2 regions of the Pseudomonas sp. Eqa60 genome follow, and region 1 is predicted to be linked to the other one. Evidence: riboswitches for the same ligand, from Rfam matches in the RefSeq annotation. Region 1 holds a riboswitch; the other holds the start of a gene.
The links. A riboswitch is a leader RNA that binds a small molecule or an ion and turns the genes downstream of it on or off. The one in region 1 is predicted to bind cobalamin.
Positions count from the first base shown of each region.

Region 2: another riboswitch for cobalamin. It lies ahead of KI242_RS19110 (CbtB-domain containing protein); the one in region 1 lies ahead of cobO (cob(I)yrinic acid a,c-diamide adenosyltransferase).

Region 1 covers NZ_AP024342.1:5,161,350-5,164,897, forward strand. Annotated here, with positions in the region: gene KI242_RS23135 (cobyrinate a,c-diamide synthase) at 1-571, opposite strand, end outside; gene cobO (cob(I)yrinic acid a,c-diamide adenosyltransferase) at 582-1,193, opposite strand; cobalamin riboswitch at 1,274-1,507, opposite strand; gene KI242_RS23145 (hypothetical protein) at 1,679-2,260, shown strand; gene KI242_RS23150 (sorbosone dehydrogenase family protein) at 2,331-3,548, shown strand, end outside.
Region 2 covers NZ_AP024342.1:4,240,817-4,244,364, forward strand. Annotated here, with positions in the region: gene cobW (cobalamin biosynthesis protein CobW) at 1-870, opposite strand, end outside; cobalamin riboswitch at 968-1,180, opposite strand; cobalamin riboswitch at 1,322-1,549, shown strand; gene KI242_RS19110 (CbtB-domain containing protein) at 1,645-1,833, shown strand; gene KI242_RS19115 (CbtA family protein) at 1,845-2,546, shown strand; gene KI242_RS19120 (cobalamin biosynthesis protein) at 2,543-2,956, shown strand; gene cobM (precorrin-4 C(11)-methyltransferase) at 3,039-3,548, shown strand, end outside.

The sequences.
Region 1 (3,548 bases):
CCAGCCCCAGATGGCGGCTGGGCAGCTCGATATCGGTTTCCCGGGACAAGGCGCCATACCAGCGCAAGCCTTCCGTCAGGCTGCCTTCCAGCAACTGCGCATGGCGCAGGGTACCAACCCGGTTGGCCAGCACCCCGGCAAACGGCAGGTCCGGCTGGTAGCGCGCCAGGCCCAGAGCCAGGGCGCCGAAGGTCTGGGCCATGGCGGTGCCATCGATCACCCCCAGCACCGGCACGCCGAAATGCCGCGCCAGATCGGCGCTGGAAGGGGTGCCATCGAACAGGCCCATGACCCCTTCGATCAGAATCAGGTCGGCCTCTCCCGCCGCCTCCCAGAGCAGACGGCGGCTTTCCTGCTCGCCCACCATCCACATGTCCAACTGGTACACGGCGGCACCACTGGCGCGCTCAAGAATCATCGGGTCGAGGAAATCCGGGCCGCACTTGAAAACCCGGACCTTGCGCCCCCGGTTTCGGTGCAAGCGGGCCAGGGCCGCGGTCACCGTGGTCTTGCCCTGGCCGGAAGCCGGTGCGGCGATCAACACTGCCGGGCAATGACGAACATCAGTCATGAATTCACGCTCACAGCTCGACACCTTTCTGCGCCTTGATCCCGGCCTGGAAGGCGTGCTTGACCATGCCCATCTCGGTCACGGTATCGGCCAGCTCGATCATCTCCGGCTTGGCGCCGCGACCGGTCACTACCACATGCTGCATGGGCGGACGTGCCTGCAGGTCACTGAGCACCTGATCCAGATCCAGGTAGCCGTGCTTGAGGGCAATGTTCAGTTCGTCGAGCACCACCAGGCCAATATCCGGGTTGCTCAGCAACTCCCTGGAAACCGCCCAGGCGGCTTCAGCCGCAGCAATATCGCGCTGGCGATCCTGGGTTTCCCAGGTAAAGCCTTCGCCCATCACGTGAAAGCGCACCTGCTCGGGGAAACGCCGGAAGAACAGTTCTTCGCCGGTGCTGTTACGCCCCTTGATGAACTGCACCACGCCACACTGCATACCGTGGCCCATGGACCGCGCCAGCATGCCGAAGGCCGAGCTGCTCTTGCCCTTGCCGTTGCCGGTCAATACCAGCAGCAGGCCGCATTCGTTGGGCGAGTTGGCAATGCGTTCATCGATCACGGCTTTTTTGCGCAACATGCGCGCCAGATGGCGCTCGTCACGATCGGGGGATTCACTCATGGGGCAGCTCTCCGTTGGGGCTGGGGAACGGGGGGCAGGGAAAAGGAACAGACGGCGCTAGCCTGGCATCGCCCACCGTGATGCCGTTGGATGGATCAGGCCGGTCTCCGGGCTCATGAGCGGCATGGCTGCCGGACTGCGCGCCTTCCCGTGTCATTGACACAGTGGCGTCAGGCGCAGTCTTGACTCATCTACCGTTGCGGGGGCAGCGCCGGAATCGTCGTCGGCTCCATCATTGGAACAGACCCTGACCGGCTTCCCTGTTTCACTCTGTCGGCCACCGGCCACAGAGCACCTGAAACAAGTCGCGAAGGTTAGAGGGTTGGGGGTGGAGCGTCAATTAAAGCCGGCCGTCGCCCCCGGCACAAAACTGCACTGCATCAATAAACTGACGCCAATCTTGTGCCACACTCAGAGCAATGATATCAAATAGCCACTTTTCAGCGCCCCCGGCGCCAACCACACAACAATAAGGGGTAAGTTCGATGCAAGGCATGATCATCAGCAATCCGAAGCTGGAATTCCTGCGCCCGATGCTGGAACGCTGGTTCGATTGCATCGATCGCTACAACGCGGTTCGCGGCGATAACGAAACGCCCTACTGGTTCGACGAGCAGGCCAATCTCGGGCTGCTCAGCGCGGCGGCCTGGATGGCCGAGATGGTCAGCCTGGAACACAGCCCCAGCAGGAAACAGCAGGAAGAAGGTGCGCGCAACGCCCGCACCGACCTGTACCTGGCCACCAAGGAAGAGCGCGCCTACATACACGCCACCCAGCGCTGGCCAAGGGTCAACAGCCTGAACCTGACCCAGGCACTGCTGGACGTTGCCCAGGATGCAAGAAAGATCAGCTACGCCAGCGACCTGAGACTGGGTTGCCTGTTCGTTGCCCCACAAAAATCCCAGCACAGCGCTACGCCGGAAGAGCTCCAGGACATGCTCGACGAACTGCAGAAGGAGCACTGCTGCGCCGTGGCCTGGTACTTCCCCTATGCCTATCGCAAGCTGCACAACGAGGCCGGCCACTACCACCCGGGCGTCGCCGTGCTCTTCAAGGAGGCCCGCTGATCGGGCGGAACCATCGACTGGCTATGCTTCTCTATGACTACGACGTCCGTGCACTCATAGGGAAATTCGCATGCTCAAGCTTCAGCACAGCCTACTGATCGCCATCGCCGCCGGCCTCGCCGCCTGCGGCGAAACTTCCAGCCTGCAGGTATCCGACGGCACCGGCCCCAACCCCAAGCTGCCAGAACCTAACCCGACGCTGATCCCCACGGTCAACATCGCCCCCGCCATCGGCTGGCCGCAAGGTGCAAAACCCCAGGCCGCGGCCGGCACCCAAGTCAAGGCTTTCGCCGAGAACCTCGACCATCCACGCTGGCTCTACGTCCTGCCCAATGGCGATGTGCTGGTGGCGGAAACCAACGCCCCGCCCAAACCGGATGACAGCCAGGGCATTCGCGGCTGGATCGCCGGCAAGATCATGGGCCGTGCCGGGGCGGCCGTGCCCAGCGCCAACCGCATCACCCTGCTAAGGGACCAGGATCACGATGGTGTGGCGGAGACCCGCACAGTGTTTCTGGAGAACCTCAATTCGCCCTTTGGCATGACCCTGGTGGGCAATGACCTGTATGTGGCCGATACCGACAAGCTACTGCGCTTTCCCTATCAGAGCGGCGACACCCAGATCAGCGCAGCCGCCACCAAGGTGGTCGACCTGCCCGGCGGCACCCTCAACCATCACTGGACCAAGAACGTTAGCGCCAGCAAGGACGGCAGCAAGCTCTACGTCACCGTGGGCTCCAACAGCAACGTCGGCGAAAACGGCCTGGACAAGGAGCAAGGCCGAGCGGCGATCTGGGAGGTGGACCGTGAAAGCGGCCAGCACCGCCTGTTCGCCACCGGCCTGCGCAACCCCAATGGCCTGGCCTGGGAGCCGGCCAGCGGCGCACTCTGGACCGCAGTCAACGAGCGGGACGAAATCGGCAGCGACCTAGTGCCGGACTACATCACCTCGGTCAAGGATGGCGCGTTCTATGGCTGGCCCTTCAGCTACTACGGGCAACATGTGGATGTACGGGTCGAGCCGCAGAACCTCGACCTGGTGGCCAAGGCCATCGCCCCGGACTACGCGGTAGGCCCGCACACCGCGTCGCTGGGGCTGACCTTCGCCGACGGCAGCAAGCTCCCCGCCCCCTTCACCGAAGGCGCCTTCATCGGCCAGCACGGTTCCTGGAACCGCAAACCCCATAGCGGCTACAAGGTGATTTTCGTGCCATTCAGCGCCGGCAAGCCCAATGGAGCGCCGATCGATGTGCTTAGCGGCTTTCTCAATGCCGACGAGAAGGCCATG
Region 2 (3,548 bases), 920 kb from region 1:
GCCGTGCTTGACCACCAGTTGGGTCAGGGCGTCCAGCAGCAGGCTTTCGTCGGCCTGGGGCAGCTCGATGGAGATGGAATCGAAGGCGTCGTGATCGTGGTCGTCGTGATCGTCATCGCCGTCATGGTGATGGTCGTGGTGACTGTGGCGGCCGTCGATGTGTTCCTCGGAACCGGCACCCAGGCCCAGCAGCACATCCAGGGGCAGGCGACCGCTGCTGGCTTCGATGACCTTGACCGCCGGCGGCAGCTCCTCGGCCACTTCCAGGCGCACCTTGGCCAGGTCTTCGGGGCTGATCAGGTCGGTCTTGTTGAGGATCACCAGGTCGGCGCTGGACAGCTGGTCGGCGAACAGCTCATGCAGCGGCGATTCGTGGTCCAGGTTGGGGTCGAGCTTGCGCTGGGCGTCCACTTGATCGGGGAAGGCGGCGAAGGTGCCGGCGGCCACGGCCGGGCTGTCGACCACGGTGATCACCGCATCGACGGTGCAGGCACTGCGGATTTCCGGCCACTGGAAGGCCTGGACCAGAGGCTTGGGCAGCGCCAGGCCGGAGGTCTCGATGAGGATGTGGTCCAGGTCGCCGCGGCGCGCCACCAGTTCGCGCATCACCGGGAAGAACTCCTCCTGCACGGTGCAGCACAGGCAACCGTTGGCCAGCTCGTAGACTCGGCCGCTGGCCTCTTCCTCGGTGCAGCCGATGGCGCATTGCTTGAGGATTTCGCCGTCGATGCCCAGTTCGCCGAATTCGTTGACGATCACCGCAATGCGCCGGCCCTGGGCATTGTCCAGCATGTGCCGCAACAGGGTGGTTTTGCCCGAGCCGAGGAAGCCGGTGACGATGGTGACGGGAAGTTTGGCCAGTGTTTTCATCGGATGCCCTTTGGCAAAAGGAGGCGGGCAAACGGGACGAGAACCGCAACGCCGGGCGCGCGGAGATTTCGCCACCGGATCACCCCGCCCGGTTGTAGTGAGAATCTTGGATCGAGGCAGGTCTCCTGGCTGAGGGCTTGCCAGTCGTCGGACCGGCGATTGCTGCGCCTTCCCACCGGCGTCGTCGACGCCCATGCAGTGGCCTTGCAGCAATCGAACCCTTCACAGTTGCGGGGGCAGCCGCGGCATCGACCGCGTTCCCTTCTTAGCTTCGACCCGTGGCCGAAGAACCTCGAAAGCGCAAGGCTACGCAGAGCCAGGGGGACGGTCAATCGACAATGCGCCCGTAGCAGCCGGCTTGCCGGCGAAAGGGCCATTGAACCTTGCACGAGCGCGGCGCACACCTGCGCAGCGGTCACGGCAATTGACGCCCCTGCCCCGCCCATGATCTCCTACACACCTTGTTACGGGTGCCCCTTACAGGGTGAAACGGGAAACCGGTGAATCACGTGCTTTACTACAAAAGCCGTGGCCAGTCCGGTGCTGCCCCCGCAACGGTAAGCGAGCGAAGTGTCAGATCCACTGTGCCAAGGCATGGGAAGGCGACACTTGCCGGCACGGCATGACACAGCCCTGCCCCTCGCAAGCCCGGAGACCGGCCCGCAACACTTACATAACAACCCGCGGTGGGCGGGCGCTGTTGCAAACCCTGCGTGGCCATCACGCGGGGTTTTCCTGCGCCTCTACCCCGCTGACACTCCAGAGGGAAGCGCCATGTCGATCATCAGCAGCACCAGCCACTCCGCCAGCACGACCTCCACCCTGAGCCAGCGCCTGGTGGCCGCCATCGGCGCCTCGATCCTCGGCGCGTGCCTGGTGTACTTCGCCGGCTTCTCCCACATCGAGGCGGTGCACAACGCGGCCCACGACACCCGCCACAGCGCCGCCTTCCCTTGCCATTGAGACCTGCCGACATGATCAAGCGTATCGCGCAAACCGCAGGTTTCACCGGCCTCTTGGCCGCCCTGCTGCTGACCCTGCTGCAAAGCTTCTGGGTCGCCCCGTTGATCCTGCAGGCGGAAACCTATGAAAAGGCCCCAGCGGCCGAAGTCCATGAGCACGCCGAAGGCGCCATGGCCGCCCACAGCCACGATGCCGAAGCCTGGGAGCCGGAAGACGGCTGGCAGCGTGTGCTGTCCACCACCGGAGGCAATCTGGTGGTGGCCGTGGGCTTCGCCCTGATGCTGGCCGGCCTCTACACCCTGCGCGCGCCGAACCGCACGTCCCAGGGGCTGCTCTGGGGCCTGGCCGGCTACGCCACCTTCTGCCTGGCGCCGACCCTGGGCCTGCCGCCGGAACTGCCAGGCACCGCCGCAGCCGACCTGGCACAGCGGCAGATCTGGTGGGTCGGCACCGCCGCCTCCACCGCCGTGGGCCTTGCCCTGATCGTGTTCGCCGGCAACTGGCTGCTGAAACTGCTGGGCGCGGCCATCATCGCCGTGCCTCACGTGATCGGCGCGCCACAACCGGAAGTGCATTCGATGCTGGCCCCGGAAGAACTGGAGGCACAATTCAAAATCGCCTCACAGTTGACCAACGCCGCCTTCTGGCTGGCCCTCGGGCTAATCAGCGCCTGGTTGTTCCGGCGCAGGAACACGGATCAGTACTCGGCATGATCGAAGTAAGCGCAGCGCCGACCCTGGTGGTCGGCCTGGGCTGCCAGAAAGGCTGCCCGGTGACCACGCTGCGCGCCTTGCTCGACCAGGTCCTGGCGGCGCACCAGTGGCAGGCCCGGCAGGTCCTGGCCCTGGCCAGCATCGACCTCAAGCGCAACGAACCCGGCCTGCTGCAACTGGCGGAGCAACTGGAACTGCCGCTGACCTGTTTCAGCAGCGGCCAGCTCGCCCCCTTTGCCCTGCGCCTGAGCCACCGCTCGCAAATCGCCTTCGAACGTACCGGCTGCTACGGCGTGGCCGAAAGTGCCGCCCTGGCCCTGGCCGAACAGCTGTCACCCGGCCCGGCCACACTGCTTGTTCCCCGGCAAAAATACGCCCAAGCCACCCTGGCATTGGTCGCCGCCCGGTAGAATCCCCGATAATCCCCGCCTTCGATCATGAGCAATCTTCATCTGAAGCACGGCTCCCGACCTTTTTTCACAGGACACAGCCATGACTGTCTATTTCATCGGCGCCGGCCCCGGCGACCCGGAACTGATCACCGTCAAGGGCCAGCGCCTGATCCATCGTTGCCCGGTGATCATCTACGCCGGCTCCCTGGTCCCCCAGGCAGTGCTCGACGGGCACCGCGCGGAGCGGGTGATCAATAGCGCCGAACTGCACCTGGAGCAGATCATCGAGGCCATCAAGCAGGCCCATGCCCGGGGCCAGGACGTGGCCCGGGTGCATTCCGGCGACCCGAGCCTGTATGGCGCCATCGGCGAGCAGATCCGCTGCCTGCGGGAGCTGGGCATCCCCTTCGAGATCATCCCCGGGGTCACCGCCACCGCCGCCTGCGCTGCCCTGCTGGGGGCCGAACTGACCCTGCCGGACGTCTCCCAAAGCGTGATTCTTACCCGCTACGCGGACAAGACCGCGATGCCTGTCGGCGAGGATTTCGCCAGCCTGGCGGCCCACGGCGCCACCATGGCCATCCACCTGGGGGTCAATCACCTATCGAAG